One region of the Anaeromassilibacillus sp. SJQ-1 genome, then DNA from elsewhere that is predicted to be linked to it. Evidence: riboswitches for the same ligand, from Rfam matches in the RefSeq annotation. Region 1 holds a riboswitch; each other region holds the start of a gene.
The links. Region 1 has a riboswitch for FMN ahead of ACGCCZ_RS12895 (ECF transporter S component). Riboswitches for the same ligand answer to the same signal wherever they lie in the genome.
Positions count from the first base shown of each region.

Region 2: linked by a shared signal. The riboswitch ahead of ACGCCZ_RS03965 (ECF transporter S component) and the one ahead of ACGCCZ_RS12895 (ECF transporter S component) in region 1 are both predicted to bind FMN.
Region 3: linked by a shared signal. The riboswitch ahead of ACGCCZ_RS09740 (ECF transporter S component) and the one ahead of ACGCCZ_RS12895 (ECF transporter S component) in region 1 are both predicted to bind FMN.

Region 1 covers NZ_JBKEIV010000044.1:251,442-256,408, reverse strand. Annotated here, with positions in the region: gene ACGCCZ_RS12910 (hypothetical protein) at 1-138, shown strand, start outside; gene ACGCCZ_RS12905 (hypothetical protein) at 245-481, shown strand; gene ACGCCZ_RS12900 (hypothetical protein) at 782-1,201, opposite strand; FMN riboswitch at 1,577-1,692, shown strand; gene ACGCCZ_RS12895 (ECF transporter S component) at 1,796-2,119, shown strand; gene ACGCCZ_RS12890 (hypothetical protein) at 2,137-2,439, shown strand; partial or broken gene ACGCCZ_RS12885 (riboflavin kinase) at 2,442-2,705, shown strand; partial or broken gene ACGCCZ_RS12880 (riboflavin kinase) at 2,707-2,820, shown strand; gene ACGCCZ_RS12875 (winged helix-turn-helix domain-containing protein) at 2,869-3,144, shown strand; gene ACGCCZ_RS12870 (hypothetical protein) at 3,668-4,345, opposite strand; gene ACGCCZ_RS12865 (UDP-N-acetylmuramoyl-tripeptide--D-alanyl-D-alanine ligase) at 4,648-4,967, opposite strand, start outside.
Region 2 covers NZ_JBKEIV010000010.1:182,634-187,600, forward strand. Annotated here, with positions in the region: gene ACGCCZ_RS03945 (hypothetical protein) at 1-515, shown strand, start outside; gene ACGCCZ_RS03950 (DUF4368 domain-containing protein) at 631-1,656, opposite strand; partial or broken gene ACGCCZ_RS03955 (winged helix-turn-helix transcriptional regulator) at 2,148-2,474, opposite strand; gene ACGCCZ_RS03960 (pyridoxamine 5'-phosphate oxidase family protein) at 2,625-3,026, shown strand; FMN riboswitch at 3,036-3,155, shown strand; gene ACGCCZ_RS03965 (ECF transporter S component) at 3,280-3,846, shown strand; partial or broken gene ACGCCZ_RS03970 (4Fe-4S binding protein) at 3,857-4,459, shown strand; partial or broken gene ACGCCZ_RS03975 (protein-ADP-ribose hydrolase) at 4,482-4,967, shown strand, end outside.
Region 3 covers NZ_JBKEIV010000037.1:44,065-49,031, forward strand. Annotated here, with positions in the region: gene ACGCCZ_RS09725 (zinc dependent phospholipase C family protein) at 1-366, shown strand, start outside; gene ACGCCZ_RS09730 (S-ribosylhomocysteine lyase) at 447-905, shown strand; partial or broken gene ACGCCZ_RS09735 (CapA family protein) at 1,285-2,438, shown strand; FMN riboswitch at 2,479-2,609, shown strand; gene ACGCCZ_RS09740 (ECF transporter S component) at 2,689-3,258, shown strand; SAM riboswitch class I at 3,342-3,439, shown strand; partial or broken gene metK (methionine adenosyltransferase) at 3,564-4,749, shown strand; gene ACGCCZ_RS09750 (hypothetical protein) at 4,818-4,967, shown strand, end outside.

The DNA.
Region 1 (4,967 bases):
ATTAAGATGCTGCTCGAAGACTCAAATGACAACAAGGTTTCTCCAGAGATTATCGTAGAAGACAAGGAGGACCAGGAGATGTTTCTTCGCTATTGGATGTCCCGGTGCGCCAGAGTAAGCGGCTGGACATCGAAATAATAGCAGAGGAGCCCTAAGGATTCTTGTCTATCATTTACATTGTATTTCAGTAGTTTACATGGTATAATATACCTAAATCCTAAAAAATTAATTGGAGGGAATAATTATGAAATTATATGACATCGATATTCAGAAACTTCTTGATCTTCTTGATAAAGCACAGGGAAATGTCTATCTGGTAACAGAGGATGGCAATACCCTCAATCTTAAGAGTAAGCTGTGCCAGCTATACGGTGTACGCGCTCTTCTGGATGGCGCAAAAAGCTCTAAGGTTTCGGCTGAGTTGAAAGTAGAAAATCCGGAAGACGAATCCATGTTCCTGAACTATATGATTGGCAACTAACAAGCTTTCACCCAAAAATGATTCGTGCCGCTGCAACTTTTAAAGTTGCAGCGGCACTTTTTTGACCCTCTAGAGACAACCAAGGACCGTCCGGGGAAGGACGGTCCCATCGTTGGTTGTATTGGTAAAAAACTCATGTAGGCAAATGATACGGAATTGCTTCCGTCGAAAAGTAAAACCCGCTTTCCGGCCGCCAATTCTTACCGAACAGCGGCCAGAAAGACAAAATCCATCCATCAATTGCGCGGAAATTGTAATTGGATGATTGGGTCCAAACTGTAGCGACAAAAGAACGCGTTATTAAACCGTCTCTGTCTCGCTATAAGTAGTCACCGTCTCAGATCCGTTGAAGACTGCAGTTACCTTCACGCGATAGGTTCCCGAAGAAACCGATTTTTCCTCCGAGATATAGATATAATCGCTGGATTCGGTGTCGGTCCAAGTCTTTACAGTGGACCAGCTGCTGCCGCTCTTCTTCTGAAGAGTAACTGTCAGCTTAATCTTGGACACATTGGATTTTCCCTGTGCTTCTGCATCTACATAGGCGGTTTTGCCGCTGATGGACAAAAATGCCTCTACACGGTCCGCATAAGTATAGCGCGGCTGAATCTCAATCGCACTAACCTGATTTGCCGGAACTTCTGTTGCGGCCATTGCGTTGGCGCCTACGCCAAACATCATACAAAATGCACAAAGGACAGCTGCGAATTTCTTAAACATGGGGAATTCCTCCTTTAATATTGATACATCTATTAACAACGACAGGAAAACCCCAAAGTGGACAATAACTTTCACTTTTTTTCAAATTTTATTGAAATTTTTATAATACAGATGTACTGTTTTCAAAAAGACTATACAGAGTGGCTTGCCGATGCAGCTCTCAGACCGTCAGTTTCTCCATGAAATTCAAAACAAAATATTTCGTATGTCTATAAAACAAAACTGCATCCCTTTTTGTCTACAACAAATATGGGACCGATCTGTTGACAATCTACAATTACAAAAGCTTCAGATTTCCGAAATGTTTCCGAAATTCACTTTGGTCATTGTCAAACAAGGTGTTTCGTAGTATGCTAATCTAGACAACTGAATCGAAAATGTCTTCGGGGCAGGGTGAAATTCCCGATTGGCGGTAAAGTCCGCGAGCGTAAAACGCATGATTTGGTGTGATTCCAAAACCAACAGTATAGTCTGGATGAAAGAAGATTCCATCAGCTGTAGCAACACGTTGTGACGTTTTGCGGTTTGCTGCGCTTATTAGCACCTGAAAGGCATCTCTTTTCGGTGCTAATTTTTTTGCGGAGGGAACAACAGATGGAAAGCAAAACAAAAAGAATTACAACAATTGCAATGCTATGCGCGATTTCCTACGTGGCCATGGCCGTTGGGCGTGTACCAGTCGTATTGTTTCTCAAGTATGATCCTAAAGACGCCATCATCGCACTGGGAGGCTTAATTTGGGGACCATTGACCTCTTGTATCGTTACCATAATTGTTTCTCTTATGGAGATGATTACAGTCAGCGACACAGGCCTCCTGGGGTGTGTCATGAATGTTTTATCTTCATGCGCTTTTGCTTGTACTGCCGCGGCAATCTATAAGAAAAAGCATACGTTTCCGGTGCGGTCCTTGGGTTAGCAGCGGGATGTGTAACCATGGTTACAGTGATGATGGTTTGGAATTATCTGGTCACTCCTCTTTATATGGGGTACCCTAGGGAAGCCGTCGTCGAATTATTAATTCCGGCGTTTCTCCCTTTCAATTTGTTAAAATCCGGACTCAATGCTGGAATTACATTTTTACTGTATAAGCCGGTCATCACTGCCTTGCGAAAAGGTGGGTATATCTCCATGTCGGAAAAGCAAAGTCAGGGCAAACCTACCGGCCTAATCCTGTTGGCTGTTGTGGTCATCATCACTTGTATTCTGTTTATCCTATCCATGAACGGGGTGATATAAGGATGGAAGAACAACGAAAAAAGGAACCTAAACCTATTTGTACCATATCAGGCACGGTCATTCATGGACGAGGAATTGGGAAATGGATAGGAGCCCCTACTGCAAATTTAAAACTGGAAAATAGATGTGACTTGCCAGAATCCGGGGTATATATAGCACAAATTCTATGGAACGCCAAACGATACTACGGGATTACTCATATTGGGAAACGCCCCACGGTGGACAACCAAACGGATATTTCCATCGAAACACACATCTTAAATTTCGATGGGGATTCTATACGGCCAAAAGATAGATGTTCAATTATACCAGCGACTTCGCAGAATACAAAAGTTCGATGATTTTTCAAGGTTATCTGAACAAATCAAACAGGATTGTCTTTTCGCACAGAGTTTCTGGGAAATTCAGCAAGACGCTATTTCGTTTACTATGGACGCCAAAACTCATGATGTAATCATCGACAACCAGAGCATTTATTTATCTGTAAAGGAATTCGATGTCTTATATCTCCTGTATTCCCATCCGAAAGCCGCATTTACAAAAGCCCAGATTTATGAATCTGTTTGGCATGAACCGGGCAATTATCGCTGCCATGCTGTAGAAAACACGGTGTTTCAAATTAGGAAACGCCTCCAACCATATGCAAAAGGGCACGACTTTATAAAAACAGTTGTCGGATTTGGATACCGATACCACGAATCCTAAAAAGATTATCCCACACCATGTATTTCACATGAGCAAACATGTTCCTTGTCCTTAAACGCGCCAAGCCTTGCGAATTCTAATTTTATAGGTATTAAAATTTGGGAATCGTATCGGCTTAGATTTTATGCAACGGTGCTGTGCTTTTCTTTTCATTGCACGGCATCGTTTCTTTTCAACATTGGATCTTTTCTTTATGTGTACGATTCGACATTGGTAGGCAAAAATACTGTTCTTTTATCGTCTTTCTTTGCTTCAAACACTTCTAAAGAATCAAAAAACTAGGAATCTTTTCCCTGCTGCAACCGATAGGGCCCGATTCCCATTCAATCGTTTGACGATTCCCAATGCATAAGAGAACAAAATTTCTACCAGATTTCGGCAGGTTTTTCACAGAATAAAACCGAACCACCAAAAACAATTCTAGTAAAATGGTTATTAACTACTTCCTCTTACCCCGTTATACAAATAGAATCCCCTGCAAAGAGAAAAGCTCTCCTTGCAGGGGAATGATGTCCTTTTACATTCAAGCAGTATATGGCTTTTGTTCCACAATCTTACCATCCGCGCCAAATGTATAGGAAATGCCATCAATAATTCGAATGGTATTGATAACATACTGACCGTCTTCGTAATAGTACTTGTCCCCGTCATATGTAGCCCAACCAGTCGTCGGATATGTAATCTGGGGCAATTTAAACCATTTCGTCCATTTGATATTCTTTCGTCCAAATACTTCTTCGTACTTCATATCCTCGCCAGAACTCCGATTGTCAATCGCCATGTTGTTGCCAACATAAACGCCCACATGGCCTGGCTGATAGAGAATCAAACCATGAATTCGTGGAAGGGACGATGGGTCGTTATAGTCAATGTTTCCAGAAACTTCTGCACTCTGCAACATAGCACCGGAGCTTCCTGCGACTGACATGGAACCTGGATTCGGATTCTTTCCCTCTCCCTGCCACCAAAGATAGGATTTGATCAAACCGGAACAATCACTTGCTCGTTTATTCCCCACAAACTGTCCGTAGCAGCCACTGCGGTACTTCCAACCATTCTTGTACGCCAGCAGCACATGATCTGCCAACCCTACACCGGTCTTTTCCTCCGCAGCTTTTGCTGCAACGCTATGACCAAAAGACACTGTAATGGTCAAAGCTGCAAACAGCAGGGTAAAGAAAAGCAAAAATTTCCGATTCAATGGAAACCCCTCCAATTTTTTACTGTCTCCCGTGGAAACAGCTTGTCCTTTTTATTCAAATATGTAACAATCTTTACATACAAATTACAATCTGTAACAAATTGGTTACAGTATAGCACACATAGCATTACATAGCAACCCTTTTTACGAAAAAAATTACAAATTGTAACCAGTGAAGCTTATAAAATCAAAATAATCGCACAAAAACCGTGCGCAAACAGAGAAAAACCCCAGCTGTTTGCGCACGGTTTTTTAAAATTATAACAAGTTTGTAATTTTTATGTTCCCTCTCGCAAAAGGACTTAACCGATGTGCCCGAGAATTTTTTTGACAATTTCATCCGTATGCATGCCGCGGGACCCCTTTACCAACACAATATCCCCCCTGCGGAGAATGCTCTTTAGCACCTCAGCGGCCTCCTCATTGGCATGACACACATGGCAAGGAATCTCCGGCCTGACGGAACGCGCTCCCTCTGCGATCGCCGCTGCACGCTCTCCAACGGTCACAAGGACATCCAAACCGGTTTTGGCAGCGTATGCGCCCACTTCGAAATGCGCACGGTGTTCCAACTCCCCCAGTTCCAGCATATCCGCCAAAACCGCTAAACAGCGTCCATCCT
Region 2 (4,967 bases), on a different contig from region 1:
TCAAGAATTTTTCTAAGGATCGACAGATGCTCTCCCTTTGGCCCATCACGATGGTTCGTGGGGGCGGTTTGGAAATTATTCCACAAAACCGCGTTAATGAGGAGGATGAACTCCCGCCGAACCGTGTTTTAACGTTTTGGCCCTACACCGATCCGCGGGATAAACGTCTTTACATTGGAAACCGGTATATTACGATTCAGCACGATTCGTCGAACGAAAAGCCTCTTAAACTTGGCACCAATAATGCGCTCGGATGGGCCGCCTATGTAGATCGCACGTATACCCTCATCAAACGCTTTGTGCAGTCCGACGCTGCTTATCCGGATTACGGCAGTTCTTATGAGACGTATTGCAATGGGGATTATCTTTCCATGGAAACCATGAGTCCACTTTACCAGATTGAAGCGGGCGGGGCGTTGCGCCATGTGGAGAACCTTTCTTTGTTCCATACTTATAGTGATGTCTCCCCTACCGATGAAGATGGGATTACCCATTATATAGAAAATCTAAAATAATACGATTCTGTTGCAAAATAAAACAAGCGCCGGCAAGCAAATCATCCGCCCGGATAAGGATGTATTGTAGTTCTAGAGCGGCCCCAGGATGTTACGGCATCCTGGGGCCGTTTTGTTATGCCTGGCCGATGCAATTAAAGTAAATATTGACCTGCTGGGTATAGTGCTTTTTCTTGTACCGTCCGGAACGCTCGTGTATCTCAATTCTCTGGATAAACTCCCGCACCAGTTCCGGCGTTCGTTCCGCAATATCTGTGTACTTGTCCACCAGCTTGCGGAAGCGGTCGGCGTTCTGAAGCGTGTCCTGCCAGTTTGCAATCTCGTCTTTGAGCGTTTCTGTCTTTGCCTCCAGCTCCGCCTTTTCCAGTTTATAGCCTTTTACCAGTGTTTGAAACTGCCCGTCGGAGAGATGTCCCAAAACCAGCTCCTCGAAGGAACGGCGGAACAGCGTTTCCAGGTCTTTCAGCCGCCGTCCTCCCTTGTCCAGTTCCCGCTGCTTGGCCGCAAGCTCCTTTTTCACTCTGCTCTGGTGGCTGCTGGTAAGCCGCTGGAACAGCTCGTCCCAATGTTCCCTCGCCTCGGCAGACACCCGCCGAATCTCGCTCAGCACGATCTGCCGCAAGGCCGCTGTTTTGATGGTGTGGGGCGTGCAGTCCTCCTTATGGCAGTGGTACTTGCCGCAGACGAAGGTGTACTGGCTCTCGTCCCAGCTCCCGCACCGGCAAAGGTAGTACCGTGAGCCGCAGTCCGTGCAGTAAACCAGCCCGGAGAGCATATCCTGCTGTCTCATCTTGATGGGCCTCCGTTTGCCCTGCCGTACCCGCTGGACGATCTCCCAAGTGTCCAGGTCGATCAATGGCTCATGGGTTCCCCCAAAGCGGAGTATCTTGTCCGGCGGGTTCAAAAGGCTCTTTTTGTTCTTGAAGGATGGGGTATAGGTCCGGCAGTTGATGGTATTGCCGATATATTCCTCATGCTCCAGAATGCCGGCCACCGTGCTGCCGGACCGGGTGTAGGGCTTGTCCAGATTCAGAGCAGAGTTGCGGCCCCCTTTGGTGCGGTATGCGTAGGCGGTAGGGGTAAGGATCTTCTCCCGCGTAAGGATTCTGGCGAAACAGTAGGTTCTCTGCGGCTCGATCATGCCCCCTTTCTCCCGAAAACGCTGTAAGACGTTTTTTCGGGCAATCTTCAAAAATCACACCTGTAAAATCCGTTGAAAACACTGCTTTCAAGCGGCTATTCCTGCCTTACCCCGGAAAGCTCCTCTTTTCGGGTAAGCCCCTGTGGGGCCGGTACTGACGGCCTGCCCCGCGCCATAAGGGGAGCCTTCTTCCGTCCGGCAAATGAAAAAGCCATACACGATCCGAAACTATCTGTTCCGGCCGTGTATGGCTTCCTGTTTTTGATCTTCCGCCGAACTGCTTTGGGATGTAGACAGAACCGTACCGTTCGGGGTATTGTGTCTTCTCCCTGTCTTACAAAGAGAGTAGCGCAGGTGAAGGGATTTGTCAAGAGCACTTGCTGAAATTTCCTTTATGCGTGATGACATGAAGGCTTATGATAAAGCGCAGGATCGATTGGTTAAGATCCAACTATAGGCGATGAAATATGTCCAGAAAATATTTTTTCTGCTCAACCATTTTGCGCCTTATAGCCCTCGCCCCAGATCCACATGGCATCCAGGATTGGTTTCAGGCTTTTTCCAAGTCGGTCAGGCTGTACTCCACCCGTGGCGGGACCTCTGCGTATACTTGGCGATTGACAAGGCCCTTTTCTTCCATATCCCGAAGCTGGGCGGTCAGAACCTTCTGCGATACGCTGCCAATGGATTTCTTTAACTCTCCAAACCGCTTTGTTCCAGGCATGAGGTCACGCAGAATCAGGACTTTCCACTTGTCTCCGATCAGCATAAGCGTTGTTTCTCACCGGGCAGGCGGGCAACTCCTTTGTTTGCTGCATGGTATCACTTCCTTTCAATAGTTTCTTTTTAAGTAACTACAGCACAATAAAGTGCTTACTTTACAATAGATACTTACAGATTTATTATAATATTGCAAGACAAAAATTGCAATCCCCAAAACCTACATTCAAAATCAGGAGGTATTCATCTTGAACGAAGTCGTAAAGTTTTTGCAGGAAAATCCCGTACAGTATCTGGCTACTGTAGGCCGTGACGGCAAGGCCAAGTGCCGCCCCTTCATGTTTGCCGGTGAACTGGACGGCAAGCTGTGGTTCTGCACCAACAACCAGAAGGAAGTCTACAAAGATATGCAGGCCAACCCCAATATCGAAGTTTCCGTTTCCAGCCCGGCCTATGCGTGGATTCGTCTGAACGGCAAGGCTGTGTTTGAGAACAACATGGCTGCCAAGGCTATGTGCATCCAGAACCCCATCGTCAAGGGGCAGTACGGCGAGGCTACCAATCCTATCTTTGAGGCGTTCTACCTGAAGGATGTTCATGCAGTAATCGCCGACTTCTCCGGCAACCCGCCCAAGGAATACGACCTGTAAACAGAACTCAAATATCTTCGGGGCAAGGTGAAATTCCTGACCGGCAGTAACAGTCTGCGAACTGCAAGGGCAGCCGAAACGGTGCAATTCCGTTACCGACAGTAAAAGTCTGGACGAGAGAGGATATGACAAGAACAGCCCCGCAAGTGTCAGACTTCGCGGGGCTTGTTCTTAATCTAAATCATATCTCAATAGGAGAATTATGGAGAAAACAATTACTGTCCGAAGGAAATCATCCATCCAGAATGTGCGTATGCTTACAATGACCGCCGTACTTTCTGCCATCGCCTTTGTGCTCGCTTTTTTTGAATTTCCTGTTCCGCTGTCTCCAACCTTTGCGCGTATGGATTTGTCGGATTTGCCCGCACTGATCGGAGCTTTTGCATACGGTCCTGTATCGGGCATATTGATTGAATTTGTCAAAAACGCCTTGCAGCTGCTCACTTCCTCTACTGGTGGAATCGGTGAACTTGCGAATTTTATCATGGGAAGCAGTTTTGTGGTAACTGCCGGGCTTATCTATAAATTTCACAAAACAAAGAAAACGGCGATGCTTGCCTGCTTGATTGCCAGCATCGTTATGGGAGTTGGAGCGGCCATTGTCAACTACTTTATTCTGCTTCCCATATTTGAAGTATTTATGCCGCTCGACCAACTGATTGCTTCTTTTGGTGAGTTTATCCCATTCATCAAGACCAAATTGGATGTTGTACTGTTCAATGCATTCCCATTTAATTTGCTGAAAGGAATTGGGATCAGCATTGTCACCATGCCGCTTTACAAACGGCTTACCCCTACCTTAAAGGGCAGGCTGAAATAGGAGGTTCCTTATGCAGACAAAAGATTATTTGCAATACATCGTGGAGAAAATCCACTCCACCGTTTTTGCCACGACGGACAGCGAGGGACGACCAGTCACCTGCGCCATTGACATCATGGACTACGATGAAAACGGCCTTTACTTCCTGACTGCAAAGGGGAAGAATTTTTATAACCGTTTGAAATCCAATGAAAATATCGCATTTACCGCCATGAAGGGCGAAGATACCCTTTCCTGTGTGGCCGTGTCGGTGCAGGGTAAGGCAAAGGAAACCGGGCCGGACAGCCTGCCCGACCTGTTCCGAAAAAATCCGTACATGGAAAAAATCTATCCCGATGTGCGCTCTCGCAGCGCCCTTACGGTTTTCAGAATTTACGAAGGGACGGGAGAATGGTTTGACCTTTCCAAACAGCCGATTGAACGCGCCAGTTTTTCCTTCGGTGGTGCGCAGACAGAGAAAACCGGCTACTTTGTGACAGACAAGTGTATTGGCTGTAAGCTGTGCTATTCCAAGTGCCCGCAGAAGTGCATTGATATTTCGGCAAAGCCCGCCATCATCCGGCAGGAACACTGTTTGCATTGCGGGAACTGCTATGAGATCTGCCCACAAGGGCGATTGAGCGGAGGTAAGACGGATGACACAGGACGAAAGATCGGATTATCTGCTCCGCTATCTGCTGGCGGAACGCAAAGAATATACAGAGATTCATGTGCCGGATACTCTCTCGGAAAGCGGCGGCTTCTGCGCAGCCTGATGAATGTACGCCCGCCTATCCCGGCAAGTGAGGATTTTCTGAATGTATAAGACGCTTACCTGCGGGAGCGTCTTGCCAAAAAGGGTGTTACAAAGCTGGCCGATCTGGCGCCGGTACAACCTGGACTTTATCTCTGGCAGGGTGATATTACTACCCTTGCCGCTGATGCTATTGTGAATGCGGCAAATAGCCGGCTGCTGGGCTGCTTCGTCCCCTGTCACGGCTGCATCGACAACGCCATTCACACCTATGCGGGGGTACAGCTTCGTCTGGAATGTGCCCGTGTCATGGCGGGGCAGAAGAAAGAAGAACCCGCCGGCAGGGCAAAAATCACGAAAGCGTATAGCCTGCCATGCCGCTATGTAC
Region 3 (4,967 bases), on a different contig from region 1:
GAGATCGTTTCTCTCTATGCGTTTTTATTACATGTACGGTTTGGGGTCTCGCATGCGCTGCCATTGGTAGAACAGGCGGTGAAGGATGCCCGGACTGCTATGGGGTGGCTCAATGACCACACCAGCTTGAAAAAGCCGTTGGTGGAACGGTGGGAGAAGAAGCACGGCGGAAAGCATACTCTATCCTGTCATATTCGTGGCGTGGGAGAGGGGGATGACTTCGATTATGCGAACACTCTATTACAGACATGGCGTTCACCAGAGGATGGAAGAGAGAACAACGAGAGTTTTTTGGATGTTTATGAACGTTCCATTGTAGAAGCTTTGGAGCAAATTAAGAGCTTTTTTTCTGGGGAAACGCTATAGGATATGTTTGTAAATCGTTCCTTTGAGGATGGATAAAAAGAATTTGTGTTATTATTTTGCAGAGTTATGGAGGAAATGAAATGGACAGAATTGCAAGTTTCTGTATCGACCACGATCGGTTGGTTCCAGGGATCTATCTTTCCCGTATCGACGGCGATGTCAAGACATATGACATCCGGATGCGCCGGCCAAACACACCGCCCTATATCGAGAACGGAGCGCTACACACATTGGAGCATCTGTTTGCAACCTTTGCCCGCAATTCAGAATGGAAAGATCATGTCATCTATTTTGGGCCAATGGGCTGCCGGACCGGATGCTATTTTTTGCTCCGCGACATGGAAGAGGCGGACGCGGTACGCCTGGTTCGTTCGATTTTCCAGCAGATTGCCCAATATGATGGAGAGGTTCCAGGAGCGACTGCCAAGGAATGTGGGAACTATTTGGAACATGATCTGGAAGGTGCGAAGAAGGAAGCACAAGAATTCTTGACCATCATAGAAGGCTGGGATGAGCGAAAGCTGGTTTATCCGGAGTAATCTTTTTGGGACTTTGCCGGAATATATGGAAGGATTGCTAAAGCCGCTGTGGTTATTGTTCTACAGCGGCCTTTTCTGTCAGAATCCGTCCTACGGTTTTCATAGCTCCATACGGCTTTTTGTTGTATAATCTTTGTATAAAGACCTATGGGGCAAAAGGAGCCCTGCTTTACAATAGAAGTGGAAGAGTTATGTGGATGGAGGAACGGATATGAGGAAGGCAAGACATTACCAAAAAAGGCCTCGCGTAAAACCTGTGCGTTTAGAGACAGTCATCCTGCGCATATCGACCGCTGGTTTCGCTGTGATGTTGTGCACCGCGATGTTACTTCTCATGCCTGCGGCAGGACGGATGGAACATATGGAACCGGTTCCGCAGATGGGTTCCTCGCAAGGGGAAGCGAAAGAGAAACCATCCGTGCCGGAGTGGGGGGCACAGCCCTCGCCTTCCTTGGACAAGCCCTCGGACAGTGCACCCTCGTCAGAGCCAGAGATAGCCTCCATCACCATCCTGGGAGTGGGTGACAACCTAATTCACGATGGCATTTATAAGCAAGCTAGCCGTCGCACAGGTGGAACCGGATACGATTTTTCCCCAGTATATGCGCGGGTAGCACCGTATATCGAGCAGGCAGACATCGCCATTATCAATCAGGAAACACCTTTAGCGGGAGCTGTTCGGCCGCTCTCCGGGTATCCTCGCTTCAATTCGCCGACGCAGTTGGGGGATGAATTGGTACGGGTTGGCTTCGATGTCGTCAATCATGCGAATAATCATATCTTGGATCAAGGAGAAGAGGGTCTGCGCGCTACGCTGGATTATTGGGACACCAAGAAAGTGGCAGTGGTCGGCGCATACCGAAGCGATAAAGATTTGGAAAACATCCGGATTGTAGAGCGCAATGGGATTACAACTGCGCATATCGGCGTAACAGAGATGACAAATGGCCTATATCTACCAAAGGACTCCCCTTACCATGTCCTTTTGACCAGCGAGACGGAAGAACTGGAGCATCTTGTGCAAAAGGCGGATTCTATGGCGGACATTGTAGTGGTGTCTGCACATTGGGGAGAAGGTATACACATGTTCCAACGAAGAAACAGGAGGAACTCGCGCAAAACCTGGTGGACTGGGGGGCCGATTTGGTGATCGGCAACCACGCCCATACGTTACAACCCGTCGTGATGCTGAAACGTGCGTCGGACGGAGCGCAATGTCCAGTGGCTTATGCCCTGGGAAATTTTGTGTCCGCGCAGGACCGCGCCTTGAGCATGGTGGGTGGGATGCTCAAAGTAACCGTGGAAAAGAATCTGGAAAGTGGAGAAACGGCGGTATCCGATGTCGATTTTGTCCCCATAGTTACCCATTATGGGGCGAATTTCCGGGATATAACGATTTATCCCCTTTCGCAGTATTCCGCTGCGTTGGCAGAACAACACGGGGTTCGGCAATATGATTCCATTTTTAGCCTCTCGTACATAGAGCAGATGGTCGCGCAGAACATTCCGGAAAAATATGTTTCTGTGGATTGACAGGCGTTGGGGAGAGTGTTATACTATTAACAAATTTAAGAGCTGTCTTCGGGGCGGGGTGCAATTCCCCACCGGCGGTAATGCGGCGTTTAGCCGACAAGCCCGCGAGCGAAAGCTGATTTTGGTGTGATCCCAAAGCCGACGGTATAGTCCGGATGGAAGAAGAACCGCGCATCATGCGTATTGGGGCCCCGTGGCATTTGCCGCGGGGCTTTTTTCGTAGACAGCCGGACAAAAAGGAGAGGTTTCTATGAAAACAAACACCAAAGACAACGTAGTCCGCATGGCGCAGATGGGAATGCTCGCTGCAATTGCAATCGTTCTTGTGACCGTCACACAGTTTCCGATTATTCCTGCTGCTCCGTTTATGAAATACGATATGGCGGACGTGCCGATTTTGCTGGGGACTTTGCTATTTGGCACCCTTCCCGGTTTGGTGATCCTGGTGGTTGTTTCTCTGATTCAAGCGTTTCTATTGGGAGGCGACGGATGGATTGGCCTTGTGATGCATGTTGTCGCCTCCGGCGCTCTGGTGGTCCTGGTGGGACAATTCAGCCGTTGGCACAACAAATTCCGTGAAACGGTCGTCGGAATGGTCCTTGGAACGTTGGCCATGACCGCTCTGATGATTCCGTTGAATCTTGTACTCACCAGTTATTTTCAGGGGGTTCCCATGCAGGCGGTTGTGGATATGATCCTTCCGGTCATCATACCCTTTAATCTCATTAAGGCGTCTGCCAACTGTGTGATTACTGCGGTAGTCTTTAAAGCGCTACAACCTTTTATTCGCCGTCATAAGGAACTCGTTGGGCAGCCCTAACAGAAATTTGTAAGAATTTTTCTTATTTTGTCCCTTTACAGGGAAAGCAACTCGTGCTATAATATATCTGTTAACAGAATATGTCCTTATCAAGAGTGACGGAGGGAACAGGCCCTGTGATGTCCGGCAACCTGCTATGCAGCAAGGTGCTAATTCCTGCGGGTAAGCCGAAAGATGAGGTTGCTTTATAGACCGCTCGGTTTTCCGAGCGGTTTTTCTATGACCTGAAATCTTGAAGTAGGAGGCGGTTGCTTCCAAGGATATGGACAAGAATGGTAATTTTCAAACAGGAGGATTTATAAGACATGGCAAAATACTTTTTTACATCCGAATCGGTGACAGAGGGACATCCCGATAAGCTCTGCGACCAGATTTCTGACGCTGTATTGGATGCAATTTTGGAGCAGGACCCCCATGCACATGTAGCTTGCGAGGTGACAGCGACCACCGGGATGCTGCATATCATGGGAGAAATCTCTACGGAGTGCTATGTGGACATAGCATCCATCGCCCGGAATGTGGCCATCGATGTCGGCTACAGCAACAATAAATATGGATTTGATGGGAACACCTGTGGTGTCAGTTACATCGATTGATATGCAGTCGCCCGACATTGCAATGGGCGTAAATAAGTCCTACGAAGCGCAAAACGGTGCAACCGACGCCTTGGATAGCATTGGCGCCGGAGATCAGGGAATGATGTTCGGATTTGCCTGCGACGAGACCCCCGAGCTAATGCCTTTGGCGATTTCCTTGGCGCATAAGGTTTCTAAAAAATTGAGCGAAGTGCGTAAAAGCCGTAAGCTCGCTTACCTGCGTCCTGACGGAAAATCACAAGTTACTGTGGAATATCAGGATGGCGTTCCGGTGCGTGTGGATACCGTCGTAGTTTCCACCCAGCATAGTCCGGATGTTACTTTGGAACAGATTCGCGCTGATGTAGTGGAACACGTCATTAAGGCTGCGATCCCGGAAAGGTGGCTGGATGAGCGTACAAAGTTTTATGTCAATCCGACGGGGCGTTTTGTCGTAGGAGGCCCTGCGGGAGATACCGGCTTGACAGGGCGAAAGATCATCGTGGATTCCTATGGCGGGTATGGACGCCATGGCGGCGGTGCGTTTTCCGGCAAAGACCCGACCAAAGTGGATCGTTCTGGCGCTTATGCTGCTCGCTACGTTGCGAAAAACATCGTTGCTGCAGGTTTGGCGAAGAAATGCGAAGTCCAGCTTGCTTATGCGATCGGTGTAGCGCGGCCTGTTTCCATCGCAGTGGATACCTTTGGGACGTCTGCGTATACCAGTGAAGAGTTGGAAAATGCGGTGCGCAAGGTATTTGACCTGCGGCCAGCCGCCATCATTCAGAATTTTGACCTCTGCCGTCCGATCTATCGTCAGATTTCCAATTATGGTCATATGGGACGAGAGGAACTGAATTTGCCATGGGAGCAGCGGGATCAGGTGGAAGCGCTCAAGGCGGTACTGCGCGCTTAATGGTACGATTTTAGAAAAAATATGAGCGGAAATCACCTTATCACATAAACTGTGATGAGGTGATTTTTATGTGGGGCATGTTTCTAAAGACCATCCTGATCCTGCTGGCGATTGTAGGATTGACCGAAATCTTCCGTCTGTTGTCCTTCCGTTTTCTGCGAACCCGCAACCGTGGAACGCTGTACTGGGTGATTTCCTTCAGTGGCCACGATGAAGAG